DNA from 3 places in the Erwinia sp. 9145 genome. Region 1 is predicted to be linked to each of the others. Evidence: riboswitches for the same ligand, from Rfam matches in the RefSeq annotation. Region 1 holds a riboswitch; each other region holds the start of a gene.
The links. Region 1 has a riboswitch for thiamine pyrophosphate ahead of thiD (bifunctional hydroxymethylpyrimidine kinase/phosphomethylpyrimidine kinase). Riboswitches for the same ligand answer to the same signal wherever they lie in the genome.
Positions count from the first base shown of each region.

Region 1 (7,212 bases):
ACAAACAGATTGGTCGGCTTACGGAAATTACTGCCTTCCAGCATCGCCGGCCAGAACAGGCTGTGGAAGTAGACGATATCTTTGCCGATGAAGTGGTAAAGGTCGGCATCAGAATCTTTCTGCCAGAAGGCGTCAAAATCAATGTCACCGCGCTTATCGCACAGATTTTTAAATGAGCCCATGTAGCCGATTGGCGCGTCCAGCCAGACGTAAAAATACTTGCCCGGCGCGTTCGGAATTTCAAAGCCGAAGTAGGGCGCATCGCGGGAAATATCCCACTGTTGCAGGCCCGACTCAAACCACTCCTGCATCTTGTTCGCCACCTGCTCCTGTAGGGCACCGGAGCGGGTCCAGGCTTGCAGCATGTCGCTGAAGGCTGGCAGGTCGAAGAAAAAGTGCTCCGACTCGCGCATCACCGGCGTGGCGCCGGATACCACCGATTTGGGTTCGATCAGCTCAGTCGGGCTGTAGGTCGCGCCGCACACTTCACAGTTATCGCCATACTGGTCGGCGGATTTGCATTTCGGACAGGTGCCCTTCACAAAGCGATCCGGCAGAAACATGCCTTTTTCAGGATCGTAAAGCTGAGAGATGGTGCGGTTTTTAATAAAACCGTTCTCTTTCAGGCGCGTGTAGATCAGCCCGGACAGCTCGCGATTTTCATCGCTGTGCGTTGAGTGATAGTTGTCATAACTGATATTAAAGCCAGCAAAGTCGGTCTGATGCTCCTGACTCATTTCGGCAATCATCTGCTCGGGGGCAATGCCGGACTGCTGAGCTTTCAGCATAATCGGCGTGCCGTGGGCGTCATCCGCGCAGATGAAGTAAACCTGGTTGCCGCGCATTCGCTGGTAACGCACCCATATGTCCGCCTGGATGTGTTCAAGCATGTGACCGAGATGGATAGGGCCGTTTGCGTACGGCAGTGCGCACGTTACCAATATTTTTTTCGCGACTTGAGTCATAGTAAGACTTAGCTCATACCTGTTAAAGAAAGGGTCTAGATGGTAACCGAGTGTGCTGTCCGGGTAAATGTTCTACTGTTGATTTTCGCATCCGGCCGCCGCCGCATCTGATATGCTGTGCGGTACAGAACTTATCGAAAAAAGAAGGAGCCAGGATGACCTCTCACTCTGCCGGGCAACATTCGCCGGAAGCGCTGCGCGCTATGGTGATGGGCGTGTTGACCACGTTTGAACATCCCACGCTGAAGCACAATCTGACCACGCTGAAGTCGCTGCATCACTGCGCCATGATGGATAATACGCTGCATATCGACCTGATGATGCCGTTTGTCTGGCGCAGCGGCTTTGAGGCGCTGAAGGAAGCGACCAGCGCCGAACTGTTGCGTTTAACCCACGCCACGGCCATCAGCTGGCGCCTTAACCACGATGTGGCGACCATGAAGCGCGTAAAAAATCAGCCCGGCGTAAACGGCGTAAAAAACATCATCGCAGTCAGTTCAGGCAAAGGCGGCGTAGGAAAATCCAGCACAGCTGTGAATCTTGCGCTGGCGCTGGTGGCTGAAGGCGCGAAGGTCGGCCTGCTGGATGCGGATATCTATGGCCCTTCGATCCCGGACATGCTCGGTACGCGGAGTGAGCGCCCGAGTTCGCCGGACGGCACGCACATGGCACCGATTATGTCGCACGGCCTGGCGACCAACTCTATCGGCTATCTGGTGACCGATGATAACGCCATGGTCTGGCGCGGCCCGATGGCCAGCAAAGCGCTGATGCAGCTGCTTAACGAAACGCTGTGGCCGGACCTGGACTATCTGGTGTTGGATATGCCGCCGGGCACCGGCGATATCCAGCTCACGCTGTCGCAGAACGTACCGGTCACCGGCGCGCTGGTGGTGACCACGCCGCAGGACATTGCGCTGGTTGACGCCCGCAAAGGCATCGTAATGTTTGAAAAGGTCAGCGTGCCGGTGCTGGGGATTGTAGAGAACATGAGCATGCATATTTGCAGCAACTGTGGACATCACGAACCGATTTTCGGCAGCGGCGGGGCAGTGAAACTTGCTCAGCAATATAATACGCGTCTGCTGGGGCAGCTTCCGTTACACATTACCGTACGGGAAGATCTGGACGACGGGCAGCCGACGGTGGTGCGTCGCCCGGAGAGCGAGTTTACTCAGCTTTACCGCGATCTGGCAGGTGCGGTCGCCGCGCAGATCTACTGGCAGGGTGAGGTGATCCCGGACGATATCTCCTTCCGCGCGCTTTAGTATGAAAAACGGGATCGTTGATCGTTCCCGTCTTCAGGCCGCCCAATCGCGGCGGCCAGCTTCCTTTTTTATCCTCTGCCTGCGCTGACCACCGTGTCGTTCATTGAATATTTATACTTCGGTCCTTATTATCAGCCGCTTTAAAATATCCGGGGATACATATTCATGACAGCGGCAAGATTGAGGCGTTTTGCGCCGCACATCCTCCATGAGAAGAGGGTAAGAGATGCGCAGCGTGGTTTCGCGCTTTCAATTGCGCTTCTGATCAGCGGGACATTTTCTGCGCATTCAGCCACCGTTTCACAAAAGATTAAAAACAGTTGGAATACGTTCAGCGATAACGTTGCGCAAACCTGGCAACAGTCTGACGGCGGCGACATCTACCTGCCGGCGATCACCTGGCATAACCGCTGGACTTACGATGACGAACATATCGAAAAATATAACGAGCGCCCCTGGGGAGCCGGTGGCGGCGTTTCGCGCTACGACCAGAAAGGTAACTGGCATGGTCTCTATCTGATGGCGTTTAAAGACTCTTTCAACAAGTGGGAGCCCTTTGGTGGTTACGGCTGGGTGGCCACCTGGCGGCCGTTAGCGGATGACAAATTTCACTGGGGAGCAGGCTATACCGCCGGTTTTACCGCGCGCGATAACTGGAAATACATTCCTGTGTCCGCTGTACTGCCGCTGGCAGCGGTGGGATACGGCAATCTGGATTTGCAAATGACCTATATTCCGGGCACTTACAATAATGGAAACGTCTTTTTCGCCTGGCTGAAATATCACTTTTAAACCGGGAGTTAACGCACAAAGTGCATCAGCCAGTACGCGCCGTGTTCGGCTTCGCCATCGGAAACAATCTCCCAACCGTGGCGCTGATAGAACGCGGTCGCGGCCTCATTGGCTTTGAGGCACTTCAGCGCGCCCGTTGAGGTAAATTTTTCCTGCACTGCATTCAGCAGCGCGCTGCCAACGCCCTGGCGCTGACAGTCAGGATCGATAAACAGGCTGTGCAGAAAATTATCATTAGGCAGCACGGCGGCAAAGCCAAGACGGCGGCCGTCCTGCTCGGCCACCCAGACCCGCTCCCCCAGCGTCACCCGGTCAAAGTCTTCCAGCCGCCAGTCGCTGTCATCGAGCCAGCGCCAGTTCGCTTTGCGCGAGGCCAGAAAAAGCGTGCGCAGAAAAGGGCGGTCGTCTTCGGTAAAGCGGCGAATGTGCATCGTTTATCCCACCAGCATGACGTAGCGCTCACCATCAATGCCGGTGCCGCGATAGTCATAATCGATCTTACCGGCTTCAAATAGCTGATCCAGTAAGGCAAAGTTATCCGGCGGCGTCACGTTGCAACGGTGATTCAGCGTGCTATCACGAATCGAAAATGTGCGATCGCCGCGGGCGATCTGTTCCAGATAGTGCAGCATGCGTAGCGCGGCCAGGCTGATGCCGTACTGTTCGTTAAGAGGTCTTATCATCGTTTCTTCCATCGGCTTCGCTTTCGGCCTGATGCTGAACAGGGTAGCGGATTGGCAGAGGATAGTAAAAATTAGCAGCAGGCGACGGTGCAGTGCTGTACAACGCGTTCTGCAATCTGCTTTACTGTCTGGCGAGCAGACCAGTAGTCTGTTTACCACCTGACTCGGGGTGCCCTTCCACGCGAAGGCTGAGAAATACCCGTTGAACCTGAACTGGATAATGCCAGCGTAGGGAAGTCAGATGCCTGAGCGCATCGCCTTCTTGATCGCCGGTTGGGAGTATGTATGATCCAACCTCACACCGTTCTTGCGGCTGACGCCGCCGCCTCTCTCGCGCAGTATCATCAACGTTCCCTGACCCGTGACGTAATGCAGACCTTTACCGACAACCGGTTACTAACATCTTACGCTTTCTCTCTGGCATTCCTCTGCACGCTGCGCATGGAGGTAACGCGATGAAACGTATCAATGCATTGACCATCGCCGGAACCGATCCCAGCGGCGGCGCGGGCATTCAGGCGGATCTGAAAACGTTTTCCGCGCTCGGCGCCTATGGCGCCAGCGTGGTAACGGCACTGGTGGCGCAAAATACCCACGGCGTACAGGCAGTGCATCATATCGATGCCGAATTCGTGGCGGCGCAGCTCGCCTCGGTGCTGGATGACGTGCGTATCGACAGCATTAAAATCGGCATGCTGGCGGAGAGCGGCATCGTTGAAACGGTGGCAGCAAGCCTCGAAAGCGCGGCGGTGCCGTGGATCGTGCTGGATACGGTGATGCTGGCAAAAAGCGGCGATGCGTTACTTTCTCCGCGCGCCGTGGCGACGCTGCGTGACACGCTGTTGCCGATGGTTTCACTGATTACGCCAAATCTGCCTGAAGCCGCCACGCTGCTGGGCTGTTCACCGGCACAGAATGAAAAGGAGATGCGTCAACAGGGCAACGCGCTGCTCCGGCTGGGCTGCCAGGCGGTGCTGATGAAGGGCGGCCACCTGAGCGATGCAGAAAGCCCCGACTGGCTGTTTACGCATGACAGGGAGCAGCGTTTCAGCGCGCCGCGCGTGCCGACAAATAACACCCACGGCACCGGCTGTACGCTCTCTGCGGCGCTGGCGGCGCTGCGTCCCCGCCACAGCGACTGGGAATCGACGGTGCAGGAGGCAAAAACCTGGCTACAGGGCGCGCTGACGCAGGCGGATTCGCTGGAAGTCGGCAGCGGCATCGGCCCGGTTCACCATTTCTGGCAATGGTGGTAGCGACACTTTTTCAGCCGGGAACGCTCTGCAAAATAGAGTCAGCGGTTTGCATCATGCGTGAGGCTGATAGCCAAAGTCGCCACCGTTGTCTGACGGTCGCTGACCTGCTTCTCACCGGGAGCAGGTCAGGACTGCTCAAACCATTCGCTGTTTTGCTCGGCAATAGGGGTAATGGAGAAAATCATCTCCTGAAGATGGCGCCGCAGTGCCTGTTCAGCCGCATCGGCATCTCTGGCGAGCAGCGCATGATAAATCTCTTCATGCTGCTGAATCAGACTCTCCGGCGGAGAAACTTTACTCAGGGTCAAAAAGCGCACCCGATCCATTGCCGCTTTAATGTTCTCCACCGTCTCCCACGCCAGTTCGCAGTTGATGCTTTGCGCAATCAGCCGATGGTAGTCGTCATCCAGCAGCAGAAAAGCCTGACTGTCGTGACGCGATGCGGCCATTCGCTGAAGCTGAAGATTATGCTCGAGGCTGGCAAGCGAGTCTGCGCCTGCCTCCAGCGCAGCGCGACGTATTACCGCCACCTCGACGGCTTCGCGTATAAAACGGCCATCCGCCACGCGCTGCGCGGAGATCTTACGCACAAAGGTGCCACGCTGCGGCAGCACCTGCACCAGTCCGGCTTCCGCCAGCTTGATAAAGGCTTCTCTCACCGGCTGGCGCGATACGCTGAACCGTGAGGAAACCTCTTTTTCTGACAGCAGCGAGCCGGGCGGAATAGCGCAGGTCACAATATCCTGTCGCAGGAAGCGATAAATCTGCTGATTTACCGGCTCGGTAGCGGTAATAACATAGGCAATCGACATTGGGCGATATCCGTATAGCGGATGGCCTGAGCCAGCCGCACAATGCATAAAAGCCTCAGTCTAAACAGCGCGCTGGCTGCGCGCCAGCGCTTATTGACTCAGGCAGCCGATAGCGCCTGTTTCACCGTTTCTTTTGCGCCAAGCGTGGTGAGTTGCTGATAAAAATCATTAACGCGGGCGACAAATTTACCCTCGGTGGGCAAGTCTTCACCAAATATTGCATTCACTGCCAGCAAACCCGCCACGCGTGATTGATTTGACGACGTCTCAGCAACGATCTGCGCCAGCCTGTCACGCATAGGATCGTTAATCTCAATCGGTTCACCGCGTTCGTCCACGCCGCTGACGTATCGCATCCAGCCCGCCACGCCCAGTGCCAGCAGCGTAAAGTCAGAGCCGTTTCGCAGATGCCAGCGGATGCTGTCCAGCCAGCGCTGCGGCAGCTTTTGCGAGCCATCATTGGCGATTTGCGCGGTGCGATGCTTAATGGCGCGATTTTCATAGCGGGCGATCAGCGAATCGGCATAGGCTGCCAAATCAACATCGGGCGTATGCAGCGTGGGTGCCTGCTCAGCCATCATCAGCTTACGCGCCGCCGTGCGAAAATGGGTGTCGGCCATACAATCGCTGATGTGCTGGTAACCAGCAAGATTGCCAAGGTAGGCGAGAAAAGAGTGGCTGCCGTTCAACATGCGCAGCTTCATCTCTTCATACGGCAGCACGTCGCTGACCAACTCCGCACCGGCTTTTTCCCACGCGGGGCGGCCGCTGACAAAGTTGTCCTCAATTACCCACTGAAAAAAAGGCTCGCAGGCCACGCCAACCGGATCGTTGCAGCCCAGTCTGTCACGCAGCACCGCGTGCGTTTCCCCGGTCATGGCCGGGACGATGCGGTCCACCATCGTGGAAGGGAAGGTGACATTTTCACCGATCCAGTCGGCCAGATCTGTATCCTGTTGCTTTGCCAGAGCGATCACCACGTTGCGGGTCACATGACCATTTTCCGGCATGTTATCGCAGGACATGACGCTAAACGGCGGCAGCCCGCGCTCCCGACGACGACGCAGCGCGGCGACGATCAAACCCGGCAGGGAATCAGGGGCATCGGGGTGGGCAATATCATGCGCGATAGCGGGATGTGTCAGGTTCAGTCTGCCGCTCGACGGCTCATGGCAGTAGGCTTTTTCCGTGACGGTCATGGAAACGATGGCGATATCCGGCTGGCTCATCGCGTCAATCACCGCATCAATGCCGTCTGAGCGTCCATGCAGGGCGGCGGTGATCACGCCAACAACGCGGAGTAATATCTGCTCATCGGCCATTTCCGCCACGGAATAACAGTAGTTCTGCTGCTTCAGTGCCTGAATCAGTTCGCCGCTGTTGAGATTGACTTCGCAGTAGCCCCAGTCGCTCTGATGCGCGCTGGCCAGTTTATC
Region 1 covers NZ_JQNE01000001.1:2,423,271-2,430,482, reverse strand. The annotation lists gene metG (methionine--tRNA ligase) at 1-1,034, opposite strand, end outside; gene apbC (iron-sulfur cluster carrier protein ApbC) at 1,121-2,233, shown strand; gene pagP (lipid IV(A) palmitoyltransferase PagP) at 2,399-3,025, shown strand; gene FA91_RS11710 (GNAT family N-acetyltransferase) at 3,034-3,456, opposite strand; gene FA91_RS11705 (hypothetical protein) at 3,460-3,708, opposite strand; TPP riboswitch at 3,864-3,960, shown strand; gene thiD (bifunctional hydroxymethylpyrimidine kinase/phosphomethylpyrimidine kinase) at 4,164-4,964, shown strand; gene FA91_RS11695 (GntR family transcriptional regulator) at 5,090-5,776, opposite strand; gene FA91_RS11690 (fructuronate reductase) at 5,875-7,212, opposite strand, start outside.

Region 2 (7,212 bases), 1.9 Mb from region 1:
TCGGTCTGGCGACGGACATCGTTGAATCATCTGCGAAGGCGATGATTAACGCGCTGAACAACATCTGGCGCTCTCGCCTGGTTGAGCAGGAACTGCAACGCAAATCTCAAGCCAAACAAAAGGAATCGGTGTAATGATGTCAAGGACTTACCATATTGCCATTCTGCCCGGCGACGGCATCGGCCCCGAAGTGATGGCGCAGGCCAGGAAGGTTCTGGACGCGGTGCGTCAGCGTTTCAACATGCGGATCACCACCAGCGACTATGACGTAGGCGGCATCGCCATCGATCGTCACGGTGAGCCGCTACCGAAGGCGACGGTGACGGGCTGCGAGCAGGCGGATGCCATTTTGTTTGGCTCGGTTGGCGGCCCAAAATGGGAGCACCTGCCGCCCGCTGCGCAGCCGGAGCGCGGGGCGCTGCTGCCGTTGCGTAAACATTTCAAGCTGTTCAGTAACCTGCGCCCGGCCAGTCTTTATCAGGGGCTGGAAGCGTTTTGCCCTCTGCGCAGCGATATCGCTGAACAGGGTTTTGATATCCTGGTGGTGCGCGAACTGACCGGCGGCATCTATTTTGGACAGCCCAAGGGCCGCGAAGGCAGCGGCCAGCACGAGCGCGCCTTCGATACTGAGGTCTATCACCGCTTTGAAATTGAGCGTATTGCGCGTATCGCCTTCGAATCCGCCCGCAAGCGCCGCAAAAAAGTCACCTCAATTGACAAAGCCAACGTGCTGCAATCGTCGATCCTCTGGCGTGAAATCGTCAGTGAAGTGGCCAGCGACTTCCCCGATGTCGAACTTAGCCACATGTATATTGATAACGCCACCATGCAGATGATCAAGGCGCCGTCGCAGTTTGACGTGGTGCTCTGTTCTAACCTGTTTGGCGACATTCTTTCCGACGAGTGCGCAATGATCACCGGCTCAATGGGCATGCTGCCGTCCGCCAGCCTGAATGAGCAGGGTTTTGGCCTGTTCGAACCGGCAGGAGGCTCCGCGCCCGATATTGCCGGAAAAAACATTGCCAATCCGATTGCGCAAATTCTGTCGCTGGCGCTGCTGCTGCGTTACAGCCTGGACGCAGGCGAAGCGGCTGATGCGATTGAGCAGGCCGTCAGCCGCGCGCTGGAAGAGGGCTACCGCACTGGCGATCTGGCGGGCGATGGCGCATCGATTGGCACCGACGAAATGGGCGGCATAATTGCCGGATTTATCAGCGAGTCCTGATGATGAAAACACTTTACGAAAAGCTGTTTGATGCGCATGTGGTGTTTGAGGCGCCCAACGAGACGCCGCTGCTCTATATCGACCGGCATCTGGTGCACGAGGTGACCTCCGCGCAGGCGTTTGACGGGCTGCGCGCGCACGGCCGTACGGTGCGCCAGCCGGGAAAAACCTTCGCCACGATGGATCATAACGTTTCCACCCAAACGCGTGATATCAACGCCAGCGGTGAAATGGCACGTATTCAGATGTCGATGCTGATGAAAAACTGCGAAGCCTTCGGCGTGCGGCTGTACGATCTTAAGCACCCTTTTCAGGGAATTGTGCACATTATCGGCCCGGAACAGGGCATGTCGCTGCCCGGCATGACCATTGTCTGCGGTGATTCACACACCTCGACGCACGGCGCCTTCGGCGCGCTGGCGTTTGGTATCGGCACCTCTGAAGTGGAACACGTGCTGGCGACGCAAACGCTGAAGCAGGCGCGTGCGAAGACGATGAAAGTTGAGGTTGTCGGCGAAACCGCGCCGGGCATCACCGCCAAAGATATCGCGCTGGCGATCATCGGCAAAACCGGCAGCGGCGGCGGCAACGGCCATGTGGTCGAATTCTGCGGCCCGGCGGTGGAGAAACTGAGCATGGAAGGCCGCATGACGCTGTGCAATATGGCGATTGAACTGGGCGCGAAAGCGGGCCTGGTGGCGCCGGATGACACCACGTTCAGCTATGTCAAAGGCCGTCAGTTTGCACCGAAGGAGAGCGACTGGGAAAACGCGCTGGCGTACTGGCGCACGCTGAAAAGCGATCCCGGCGCGGTCTATGACAAAGTGGTGACGATCAACGCGGCCGATATCGCGCCGCAGGTCACCTGGGGAACCAATCCGGGCCAGGTCATTGCCGTTAGCGACTGCATTCCCGATCCCGCTTCGTTCAGCGACCCGGTTGACCGCGCCTCGGCGGAAAAAGCACTGGCTTATATGGATCTCAGGCCCGGCATCCGCCTGACCGATGTGCGTATCGACAAGGTTTTTATCGGCTCCTGCACCAACTCGCGGATCGAAGATCTGCGGGCGGCTGCGGCGGTGGTGAAAGGTCATACCCTCGCGGCGGGCGTGCAGGCTTACGTCGTGCCCGGTTCCGGCCCGGTCAAAGCGCAGGCCGAAGCCGAAGGGCTGGACAAAATCTTTATCGAGGCGGGTTTCGAGTGGCGGCTGCCCGGCTGCTCAATGTGTCTGGCGATGAATAACGATCGTCTCAGCCCTGGCGAACGCTGCGCCTCCACCAGCAACCGCAACTTTGAAGGCCGTCAGGGCCGGGGTGGACGCACGCACCTGCTCAGCCCGGCAATGGCTGCGGCTGCGGCGGTAAACGGTCACTTTGTCGATATTCGTGAATTGAGGAAGGCATAATGGCGAAAAAATTCACCCGGCACACCGGCGTTGTGGTGCCGATGGATGCGGCCAACGTGGATACCGATGCAATCATTCCCAAACAGTTTTTGCAGATGGTCACCCGCACCGGCTTTGGCCGCAATCTCTTCTACGACTGGCGCTACAGCGATGCGGAAGGCCAGATCCCGAATCCTGACTTTGTGCTGAACAAGCCCGAATTCAGCGGCGCGAGCATTATGCTGACGCGGGAAAATTTCGGCTGCGGTTCCTCGCGTGAGCATGCGCCCTGGGCGCTGACCGACTATGGCATCCAGGCGATTATCGGCAGCGATTTCGCCGACATCTTCGCCAATAATTCATTTAACAATCAGCTTCTGCTGGTTTCATTACGCGAAGAAGAAGTCGAGTCGCTGTTCCGGATGGTGGCCGCACAGCCGGGGATCGCCTTTACTGTCGATCTGGAAAACCAGTGGGTTCTGGCCGGTGACAAACGCTACGCGTTCACTATCGACGGCTTTCGCCGCCACTGCCTGCTGAACGGCCTCGACAGCATTGGCCTGACGCTTCAGCACGAAGACGCCATCAGCGCTTACGAACAGCAGCAGCCTGCCTTCCTGCGGTAACATAAAAAAAGCCAGCGTCGTTGTGCACGCTGGCTGGTGAAGTTGCACCATACTCAGATTAACGATGTCAGAGCCCTCTTCAGAGAAGAGGTCTCCCGCTCTTTCATCTTTATCCATTATCGTCATAATAAAGGGTACAAAAAACAGTCTGCTTTCTGACAAGGATTCCCCTTTTATGTCTTCTCCGCGCATGCAGCAGCAGTTCATCCGCCTGTGGCAAAGCTGTCAGGGCCAGACGCAGGAAACCACCCTTAACGATCTGGCCGAACGGCTGAACTGTTCGCGCCGACACATGCGCAACCTGCTGAACGCAATGCAAAAAGCGGGCTGGCTGTCGTGGCAGGCTGAAGCCGGAAGAGGCAAACGCTCAACGCTTACCTTTCTCTATACCGGGCTGGCGCTTTCTCAGCAGCGCGCCGAAGATCTGCTTGAGCAGGATCGCATCGATCAGTTGGTGCAGCTGGTTGGCGATAAAAACGCCGTGCGTCAGATGCTGATTTCCCACCTTGGGCGCAGCTTTCGCGAAGGCAAACACATCCTGCGCGTACTCTATTACCGCTCCCTCCCCAACCTGCTGCCCGGCACGCCGCTGCGCCGTTCGGAAACGCATCTGGCGCGGCAGATTTTCAGCGGGCTGACGCATATAAATGAGGAAAACGGGGAAATCGAGCCGGATATCGCCCATCACTGGCAGGCGGTGACGCCGCTTCACTGGCGCTTTTTTTTGCGCCCGGCGATCCGCTTTCATCACGGCCGCGAACTGCATATGGACGACGTGATCGGCACGCTGGAACGGCAGCGTCCACAGCCGCTCTTTGCCAATATTGAGCGCGTGGCCTCTTCCGCGCCCTGGACGCTGGACGTTCATTTGCGCCAGCCCGACCGGTGGCTGCCCTGGCTGCTGGCCAGCGTCAGCGCGATGATCCTCCCGCAGGAGTGGCCCACGCTGCCCGGTTTCGCCCGCCAGCCGGTGGGAACCGGGCCGTATGCCGTGGTGCGCAATGAGCAAACCCAGCTGCGCATTCGGGCCTTTGACGACTATTTTGGCTATCGTGCGCTGATCGACGAGGTGAATATCTGGGTGCTGCCGGATATTACGGAGGAGCTGGTTTACGCTGGCGTCAGGCTGGAGGGCCTCAGCGCAGGCGAAAAATCAGAAGAGAGCCGGCTCGAAGAAGGCTGCTATTTTCTGCTGTTCGACCGTCGTTCCGAACAGGGCCGCAACGACGAGATCCGCCGCTGGGTCAGTGCGGTGTTGAATCCTATCGCGCTGCTGAACCACCTTGGCGTGGGCTATCAGCGCTACTGGTTTCCCGCCTGGGGGCTGCTGCCGCGCTGGCATCACCGGCGCGGCGTCAATGCGCCACAAAAACCCGCAGGGCTGACCACGCTGACGCTGACCTGGTATTCAGATCATATTGAGCACGTCGGTATTGCTAACGCCATTGCGCCGATGCTGGCGGCGCACGGCGTGACGCTGGTGACGCAGCAGGTGGATTACGAGCGCTGGCACCGGGGCGATGCCGCCAGCGATATCTGGCTGGGCAGCGCCAACTTTACGCTGCCGCTGGAATATTCCCTTTTCGCGCTGTTGTATGACATTCCGCTAATGCAGCACTGCATCCCGATCGACTGGCTGCGGGAGGCGCAGCGCTGGCGGGAACAGACGCTGTCGCTGGCGGAATGGTGCCAGAGCCTGCTGGCGCGCGATTTCCTGCATCCGCTGTTTCACCACTGGCTGCTGCTGGAGGGCGAACGCGGCATGCGCGGCGTGCGAATGAACACGCTGGGCTGGTTCGACTTCACCTCCGCCTGGTTTGCGCCGCCCGATGCGTAGTCGGCCTTTCGCTTCGCGCGCATACGCACTAGAATGAAGCCTTCTCAACGGGGTGCGAAAAACGTCTGTTTTCGCTGAGACTGACCCGTCGAACCTGATCCGGATAATACCGGCGTAGGGATTTGAGACTGCTCCATCTGCTCAGATCCTTTGCGACGCCCTGCAACCAAGGAACGCAAAGTGTTAAAAAAAGTTTTTCCACTGTTGATGCTCATCGCCCTGCCCGCCGCTGCCGCAAAGCCCACGCTGACGGTCTACACCTATGACTCGTTCTCCGCCGACTGGGGGCCGGGGCCAGCCATTAAAAAAGCGTTTGAAGCCGACTGTGGCTGCGAACTGAAGTACGTTGCGCTGGAAGATGGCGTTTCACTGCTCAACCGTTTACGGATGGAAGGAAAAAACAGCAAGGCCGACGTGGTGCTCGGGCTGGACAATAACCTGCTGGACGCCGCAGAGAAAACCGGTCTCTTCGCCCCGGCGCAGGTTGATGCCAGCAACACCGCCGTGCCTGGCGGCTGGCATAACGCGACCTTCGTTCCGTACGACTACGGCTGGTTTGCCTTCGTCTACGACAAAACCAGACTGCCGAATCCCCCAAAAAGCCTGAAAGAGCTGGTCGAGAGCGATCGTCCGCTCAGGGTGATTTACGAAGATCCGCGCACCAGCACGCCTGGCCTGGGGCTGCTGCTGTGGATGCAAAAGGTCTACGGCGACAAGGCCGACGGCGCGTGGCAGAAGCTGGCGAAGAAAACCGTCACCGTCACCAAAGGCTGGAGCGAAGCCTACGGGCTGTTCCTGAAGGGCGAAGGCGATATGGTTCTGAGCTATACCACTTCACCGGCTTACCATTTGATTGAAGAGAAAAAGACTCAGTACGCCGCCGCAGATTTCAGCGAGGGTCACTATCTTCAGGTTGAAGTGGCCGGGCGGTTGAAAGCCAGTCAGCAACCAGCGCTGGCGCAAAAATTCATGCAGTTTGTGCTGGATAAGCGTTTTCAGCAGACCATCCCGACCGGCAACTGGATGTATCCGGCGGTGAAAAGCGATCTGCCTGCCGGTTTTGATACGCTGACCGTTCCCGCTACCACGCTCCAGTTCACGCCGGAAGAGGTAGCCCGCCAGCGCAGCCAGTGGATTGCCGCCTGGCAACGCGCCGTCAGCCATTGATCAGGGGCCTGCTGCCCGGCAGCGTGGCGGCAGCGCTACTGACCGCCACCGCTCTGCTGGCCTTTACCGCCCTGCTCTGTCACGCGCCGGACATCGCGTGGCAGGCGCTGTGGCGTGATGACTATCTGTGGCACGTGCTGCGTTTCTCCTTCTGGCAGGCTTTTCTGTCGGCGCTGTTTTCGGTGCTGCCTGCGCTGCCGCTGGCACGGGCGCTATACCGCAGGCGCTTTCCCGGCAGGGCGCTGCTGCTGCGCCTGTGCGCAATGACGCTGGTACTGCCGGTGCTGGTCGCCGTTTTTGGCATACTCAGCGTGTACGGCAGAACCGGCTGGCTGGCTAAGCTCTGCGCGCTGCTGGGCATTGATTACACCTTTTCGCCTTATGGCCTGGCGGGCATCCTGCTGGCGCATATTTTTTTCAACCTTCCGCTTGCCGCGCGCCTGCTGCTTCAGGCGCTGGAGCAGATCCCCGGCGAGCAGCGCCAGCTGGCCGCGCAGCTGGGCCTGCGCGGCTGGCACTTTTTTTCTGTCGTTGAATGGCCGTGGCTGCGGCGGCAAATTTTCCCCGCCGGCGCGCTGATTTTTATGCTCTGCTTCGCCAGCTTCGCCACCGTTCTGTCGCTGGGCGGCGGCCCTAAAGCCACCACTCTCGAACTGGCGATCTTTCAGGCGCTCAGTTTTGATTACGATCCCGGCCGCGCGGCGCTGCTGGCAATGATCCAGATGGTCTGCTGCCTCGGTCTGGTAATGCTGAGTCAGCGATTGAGCAAGGCGATCCCGTCAGGGAGCGCGGTGGTCGGCGGCTGGCGCGACCCGCAGGATAGCCTGCGGGCGAAAATCACTGATGCCTTGCCGATCGCGCTGGCGCTGCTGTTGCTGTTGCCGCCGTTACTGGCCGTCATCGCGGACGGTCTCAGACAGGGCCTGAACGCGGTGTTCCATCAGCCCGCGCTGTGGCAGGCGACGTTGACCT
Region 2 covers NZ_JQNE01000001.1:498,982-506,193, reverse strand. The annotation lists gene leuA (2-isopropylmalate synthase) at 1-134, shown strand, start outside; gene leuB (3-isopropylmalate dehydrogenase) at 137-1,225, shown strand; gene leuC (3-isopropylmalate dehydratase large subunit) at 1,228-2,631, shown strand; gene leuD (3-isopropylmalate dehydratase small subunit) at 2,631-3,236, shown strand; gene sgrR (HTH-type transcriptional regulator SgrR) at 3,412-5,073, shown strand; TPP riboswitch at 5,112-5,212, shown strand; gene thiB (thiamine ABC transporter substrate binding subunit) at 5,254-6,240, shown strand; gene thiP (thiamine/thiamine pyrophosphate ABC transporter permease ThiP) at 6,216-7,212, shown strand, end outside.
Region 2: it holds a riboswitch for thiamine pyrophosphate, as region 1 does, so the genes downstream of both, thiB (thiamine ABC transporter substrate binding subunit) here and thiD (bifunctional hydroxymethylpyrimidine kinase/phosphomethylpyrimidine kinase) in region 1, are expected to answer to the same signal.

Region 3 (7,212 bases), 2.4 Mb from region 1:
GCACGGCGTGCAGTGTAACTGAAAAGCCCGAGGGTCACACCTGCTCCTGCCAGCGAATAAAAGCGGTGCGCTGTGACGCCACCGCATCCGCCCAGCGCGTCGGCTCCGGCAGGCGATAGCCTTTCAGACAGGTTTCCACCCACGTCAGCGCGGTGTCGTTGCTGACGCGATGCCCCGGCGAAATAAACAGCGGGTTGCAGCGTCGCTTGCTGCGCAATACCCAGCCAATCTGCTCGCCTTTATCAAGCAGCGGCTGTTTTGCGCCGGGCTCCTCATCGAGCGGCTCAAATTTGCCGCACAGGCGGCGCTTCGCCACGCCAATGGTCGGCACGTCCACCAGCAGGCCAAAGTGGCTGGCAACGCCCAGACGACGCGGATGCGCGATGCCCTGTCCGTCCACAAACAGCAGGTCCGGCTGCTGTTCAAGCTGCTGCCACGCTGCCAGCAGCGCGGGATATTCGCGAAACGAGAGGAAACCGGGGATATAGGGCATGGTGGTGGCAATGCGCGCCACGCGATGCTCAACCAGCTTTAGCGACGGGTATTCAAGAACGATCATGGCGGCACGGGTGACCTCGCCGCCCTGCTCAAAGCCAACATCAGCGCCGCCGATGTAGCGTGGCGGCAGAACGTCAAAATCATCGTCGGTGCGCACTTCTTTTGCGCGCGTCAATTGTTCCTGCCGCAGTGCCGCAATATCCATGTTTACTCCTGATGGTAAGGGCGGGAAAGACGGTGTACCGCTTCGACAAAAGCGCCTGCGTGCTCTGGCGGCACATCCTGATGTATACCGTGTCCGAGGTTGAAAACGTGGCCGGTGCCGTTGCCAAAACCGTCAAGAATACCGGCGACTTCCTGCTCAATACGCGCGGGCGGCGCATAGAGTAAGGAGGGATCCATGTTGCCCTGAAGCGCCACTTTATCGCCTACGCGGCGGCGCGCTTCGGCAATGTCGGTCGTCCAGTCGAGCCCCAGCGCGTCGCAGCCGGTTTCAGCCATCGCCTCCAGCCATTGACCGCCGCCTTTGGTAAACAACGTAACCGGTACGCGCCTGCCTTCGTTTTCATGTAGCAGCCCATCAACAATTTTGTGCATGTAGTAAAGCGAAAACTCCCGATAGTCACGTCCGGTGAGCACGCCGCCCCAGGTATCAAAAATCATCACCGATTGCGCCCCGGCGCGGATCTGCGCGTTGAGATAGAGCGTGACGCTCTCCGCCAGTTTATCGAGCATCAGATGCAGCGTTTCCGGCTCGGCATACATCATCTTCTTCAGCTTCGTAAAGGCTTTGCTGCTGCCGCCTTCAACCATATAGGTCGCCAGCGTCCACGGGCTGCCGGAGAAACCGATCAGCGGCACGTCTCCGTTGAGGTTTTTACGGATGGTGCGCACCGCGTTCATCACGTAGCCCAACTCCTGCTCCGGATCGGGCACCGGCAGTTTCTCCACATCGGCGCGACAGGTAATGGGAGAAGCGAAGCGCGGCCCTTCGCCAGCTTCGAACCACAACCCCAGCCCCATCGCGTCGGGAATGGTTAAAATATCAGAGAAGAGGATCGCCGCATCCAGCGGGTAGCGGCGCAGCGGCTGAAGCGTCACTTCGCAGGCCAGTTCGGCATTTTTGCACAGCGACATAAAGTCGCCAGCCACGGCGCGCGTTGCTTTATATTCAGGCAGATAGCGCCCGGCCTGGCGCATCATCCATACGGGCGTGGTATCGACAGGCTGGCGTAGCAGGGCGCGCAAATAGCGATCGTTCTTCAGTTGATTCATGGTAAAAACTCTCTTTTATTCAGCCGCCTAGTATAGCATTCATTCCGCGTCGGCGCGGCACAGCGCCACGGTGTCTTCGATGAGCCGACGCGCGACGGTGCCGACAGGCGGCAGCTGCGGCAGCGCGTCAAAACGATACCAGCCCGCGTCCAGCAGCTCTTTCGGATCAATAACGATGTCGCCGCTCTCGTAATCGGCCATAAATGCCACCATCAGCGACTGCGGGAAAGGCCAGGGCTGCGAAGAGACGTAACGCAGGTTTTTCACTTTGATGCCGCTCTCCTCCATCACCTCACGCGCCACCGTCTGCTCCAGCGTTTCACCCACTTCGACGAAGCCGGCCAGCACGGTATAGATGCCGTTGCGATGCCGGGTATGCTGCGCCAGCAGGATCTCATCGCCGCGTCGGATCGCCACGATAATGCAGGGCGCAATTTGCGGATAGTAGCGCTGACGGCAGTGTCCGCACAGGCAGGCCCATTCGGTGCGGCTGGTGTGCATTTCGTGGCCGCAGTACCCGCACCACTTATGCGATCGATAAAATTCAGCCAGTTGCAGGCCGCGCCCGGCAAGCTGAAACAGGCCGGGCTCCCGATCGAGAAGCTGGCGCAGCGATCCCATCTCTTGCGCGCGGTTTTCACGGACAAGCCAGACGGCATCACCCTGCCATTCACCTATTTGTGATCCTGTCGATCCATTCAGATCGAATGTCCCGGCGCGGCCAAACGGTAATTGACCTTTTGGTAGCCACAGTTTATGTTCATGGCTGACAACCCACCAGCCAGCGTCTACGCTTGAAATCTCACGTTCCATACATTGCTCGCCCTCAGCTTTACCGACTTTGTGCGTTACTGGATTGGGATCAGGCTTATAACACACTATTTTCGGAGCATTTATGCTTAACCAGCTTGAAAATTTAACCGCACGTGTTGGCGGAAGCAGCGACCTTGTCGATTTTTACCTGCTGTCGCGTAAGCAACTGCTGGTCGCCTGGTATGAAGTGGTTGGCATCAAGCCTAACAAGGGATCGTTAAGCGGAATAGATGAAAACGCGCTTGATACCTTCTGCCAGAACCTGGTTGACTATCTGTCAGTCGGCCACTTTACCATCTACGAACGCTTTATCGAAGAGATGGAAGGCACCAAACAGCTGGCGGTAGCCGGACGCATCTATCCCTCGCTTCAGGCCAATACCGAGCAGATCATGGCGATTTACGACACGTGGCTGGAAACCGCTATCGATCATGATAACAGCCAGGAATTTCAGAACGCGCTCTCGTTAATCGGTGAAATGCTGGAAATGCGCTTCTCGCTGGAGGATAAATTTATCCGTTTAGCCGTGGGGAAGCCTCAAGGCAAGGCCAGCGCGGCGAATGACGAAGCCGTAGCGCGCCCTGCCTGAAAAATACGCAGTTGTAGTTTGCGTAATGCCCCTTTATGCTTAAGGGGCAATAAGATGTAACAGATGCTTGTTAAGCATCGCCCGTCTGGCCTTTCCGTTTGGGAAACCCAGATTCTTCTTGTCGGAGTGCCCCTCGGGGCTGAGACCGTTAATTCGGGATCCGCGGAACCTGATCAGGTTAGAACCTGCGAAGGGAACAAGAGTAGACCTTCTGTGAAGGCGTGTATCTTTTTCGCGCCCCACGCTTACTCCTCCGAACTCCAGACAAGCGACATTCCCTGATCATTAAGGAACGAGCTATGTCTACCATTAAGAAAAAATCCGGCCGTCGCGAGCAGCGCGCCGAAGCCCAACAGTTTATCGACTCCCTCCAGGGCACCGCTTTTCCCAATTCAAAACGCATCTGGCTGACGGGATCACGTGATGACATTCGCGTGCCGATGCGTGAAATCCAGCTCAGTCCCACCATGACCGGCGGCAGCAAAGACAATCCGCAGTATGAAGAGAACGAGCCGGTGCCGGTTTATGATACCGCCGGGCCGTACGGCGATCCGCACGCCATAATCGATGTGCATGCCGGACTGACGAAGCACCGTGAAGGGTGGATTATTGCGCGCAATGACACGCACGCTATTGCGCAGCGCAGCTCTGCGTACACGCGCGAGCGCCTGGCAGATCAGACGCTGGATGAACTGCGATTCGACAACCTGCCGCTTCCCCGTCGCGCGCAGCCGGGCCGCTGCGTGACGCAGCTCCACTATGCGCGCCAGGGGATCGTCACCCCGGAAATGGAATTTATCGCGCTGCGCGAAAACATGGGCCGCGAGCGCATTCGCGGTGAGGTGCTGCGCCAGCAGCATCCGGGCCACAGCTTTGGCGCGCATCTGCCGGAAAATATCACGCCGGAATTTGTACGCCAGGAGGTCGCGGCAGGTCGCGCGATCATTCCGGCAAACATCAATCACCCTGAATCCGAACCGATGATTATCGGCCGCAATTTTCTGGTCAAAATCAATGCGAATATCGGTAATTCGGCGGTGAGTTCTTCTATTGAAGAGGAGGTTGAAAAACTGGTGTGGTCGGCACGCTGGGGCGCTGACACGGTGATGGATCTCTCCACCGGCCGCAATATCCACGAAACGCGCGAGTGGATCCTGCGCAACAGCCCGGTGCCGATCGGCACGGTGCCCATTTATCAGGCGCTGGAAAAGGTTAACGGCATTGCGGAGGATCTCAACTGGGAGGTGTTCCGCGACACGCTGCTTGAACAGGCCGAACAGGGCGTCGATTACTTCACCATCCACGCTGGCGTGCTGCTGCGCTATGTGCCAATGACCGCCAAACGCCTGACCGGCATCGTGTCGCGCGGCGGCTCCATTATGGCGAAATGGTGCCTCTCGCACCATCAAGAGAGTTTCCTCTACGAACGCTTCCGCGATATCTGCGAAATTTGCGCCGCCTACGACGTTTCGCTCTCCCTCGGCGACGGCCTGCGGCCTGGCTCGATTCAGGATGCAAACGACGACGCGCAGTTCGCTGAGCTGCGCACGCTGGGCGAACTGACAAAAATTGCCTGGGAATATGATGTGCAGGTGATGATCGAAGGGCCCGGTCACGTGCCGATGCAGATGATCCGCCGCAACATGACCGAACAGCTCGAACACTGCCATGAAGCGCCCTTCTACACGCTCGGCCCGCTGACTACCGATATCGCTCCCGGCTACGATCACTTTACCTCCGGTATCGGCGCCGCGATGATTGGCTGGTTCGGCTGCGCGATGCTGTGCTACGTGACGCCGAAAGAGCACCTGGGTCTGCCCAATAAAGACGACGTGAAACAGGGACTGATCACCTACAAGATCGCCGCGCACGCCGCCGATCTGGCGAAAGGACACCCCGGCGCGCAGATCCGTGATAACGCCATGTCGAAAGCCCGTTTCGAATTCCGCTGGGAAGATCAGTTTAATCTCTCGCTCGATCCTGAAACCGCGCGCGCTTACCACGACGAAACGCTGCCGCAGGAGTCCGGCAAGGTCGCTCATTTCTGCTCAATGTGCGGCCCGAAATTCTGCTCAATGAAGATTACCCAGGAAGTGCGTGACTACGCGGCGCAGCAGGAGGCGCAGGCCAGGCCCATTGAGATTGGCATGGCGGAAATGTCGAAAGCCTTTCGCCATCACGGCGGCGAGCTTTATCACCCGGCGGATACGCTGCCGACAGGAGAGAAAATATGAGCCGCGCCCCCTTTCCTGCCACGGCATCGCGGCTGGGACTTTACCCGGTGGTGGATTCGGTAACGTGGATCGCGCGGCTGCTGGAGGCGGGCGTGCGCACACTCCAGTTGCGCATCAAAGACAGGCCGGAAGCCGACGTTGAACAGGAGGTCGCCGACGCGGTTGCGCTGGGTAGGCGCTATCAGGCACGGCTGTTTATCAATGACTACTGGCGGCTGGCAATTGCGCATCAGGCTTATGGCGTTCATCTGGGCCAGGAGGATCTGGATGTCGCCGATCGCGACGCCATTCATCGTGCCGGCCTGCGGCTGGGACTCTCCACGCATGACGACAGCGAACTGGAGCGCGCGCTGGCGATAAAGCCTTCCTATATCGCACTCGGCCATATTTTCCCGACGCAGACCAAACAGATGCCCTCGGCGCCGCAGGGCCTGGAGGCGCTTCAGCGCCACGTTTCGCGCCTGAAGAATGTCTCTACCGTGGCCATTGGCGGCATCACGCTTGCCCGTGCGCCGGCGGTGCTGGCGACCGGCGTGGGCAGCATTGCGGTCGTCAGCGCCATAACGCAGGCCGAAGACTGGCGGGTCGCCACGGCGCAGCTGCTGGCGCTGGTCGGCGCGGGAGATGAAGCGGATGCTTAGCGACAACGATTTCCTGCGCTACAGCCGTCAGCTGCTGCTGGAGGAGTTTGGCCCTGAAGGTCAGCAGAAATTACAGCGCGCCAGCGTGCTGCTGGTGGGCCTCGGCGGTTTGGGTTCGCCCGCCGCGCTCTATCTGGCTGCGGCTGGCGTCGGCACGCTCCTGCTGGCCGATGACGATCGCGTGCACATCAGTAACCTCCAGCGGCAGATCCTGTTTCGCACTGCCGACAGCGGCACGTCAAAAGCGGCGCTGGCAAAAAAACGGCTCAGCGCACTGAATCCTCACATCGCCTGCGTGGCGCTGGAGCAGCGCATGGAGGCGGCCAGCCTGGCAGAGGTGGTACGAACGGTGGATCTGGTGCTGGATTGCAGCGATAACATGCCGACGCGCCATGCCATCAACGCGGCCTGCGTGCGAAGCGGCATCCCGCTGGTCAGCGCCAGCGCGGTTGGTTTCGGCGGCCAACTGCTGGTGCTCAGCCCGCCTTTCAGCCATGGCTGCTACCGCTGTCTGTGGCCCGATGACGCGGAGCCGCAGCGCAACTGCCGCACCGCTGGCGTACTCGGCCCGGTCGTGGGCGTGATGGGCACCTTACAGGCCTTGGAAGCGCTGAAAATGCTTACCGGACAGCCTTCTGCGCTGGCGGGCAAACTGCGCCTGTTCGACGGCAGACAGCAGACCTGGCGAACACTCACTCTGGAACGCAGCGCCGACTGCCCGGTTTGCGGAGGCCCGCATGAAAATCATCGTTAACGATGAGGCGATGACCTTTCCCACTACGCTGTCGCTGGTTGGGGTGCTGGAACAGCTGCACCACCCGCAAATCGGCACGGCGCTGGCCGTCAACCAGCAGATCGTACCGCGCGATCGCTGGTCTTCTTTTCATTTGCAGGAGGGCGATGAACTGGTGATTTTCCAGGCCATCGCAGGAGGTTAATATGCTCAGGATTGCGGATAAAACCTTTTCGTCACGTTTGCTCACCGGCACCGGTAAGTTTTCCAGCGCGGCGACGATGCTGGATGCCCTGCGTGAGTCCGGCTCTCAGCTGGTCACGATGGCGATGCGCCGCGTCGATCTGCGCGGCGGCGATGACGGTATTCTTCAGCCGTTGCAGTCGATGGGCGTGCAGCTGCTGCCTAACACCTCCGGCGCGAAAACCG
Region 3 covers NZ_JQNE01000001.1:26,487-33,698, reverse strand. The annotation lists gene nfi (deoxyribonuclease V) at 35-703, opposite strand; gene hemE (uroporphyrinogen decarboxylase) at 706-1,773, opposite strand; gene nudC (NAD(+) diphosphatase) at 1,813-2,586, opposite strand; gene FA91_RS00150 (Rsd/AlgQ family anti-sigma factor) at 2,669-3,175, shown strand; TPP riboswitch at 3,288-3,388, shown strand; gene thiC (phosphomethylpyrimidine synthase ThiC) at 3,475-5,409, shown strand; gene thiE (thiamine phosphate synthase) at 5,406-6,050, shown strand; gene FA91_RS00135 (HesA/MoeB/ThiF family protein) at 6,043-6,804, shown strand; gene thiS (sulfur carrier protein ThiS) at 6,788-6,988, shown strand; gene FA91_RS00125 (thiazole synthase) at 6,990-7,212, shown strand, end outside.
Region 3: it holds a riboswitch for thiamine pyrophosphate, as region 1 does, so the genes downstream of both, thiC (phosphomethylpyrimidine synthase ThiC) here and thiD (bifunctional hydroxymethylpyrimidine kinase/phosphomethylpyrimidine kinase) in region 1, are expected to answer to the same signal.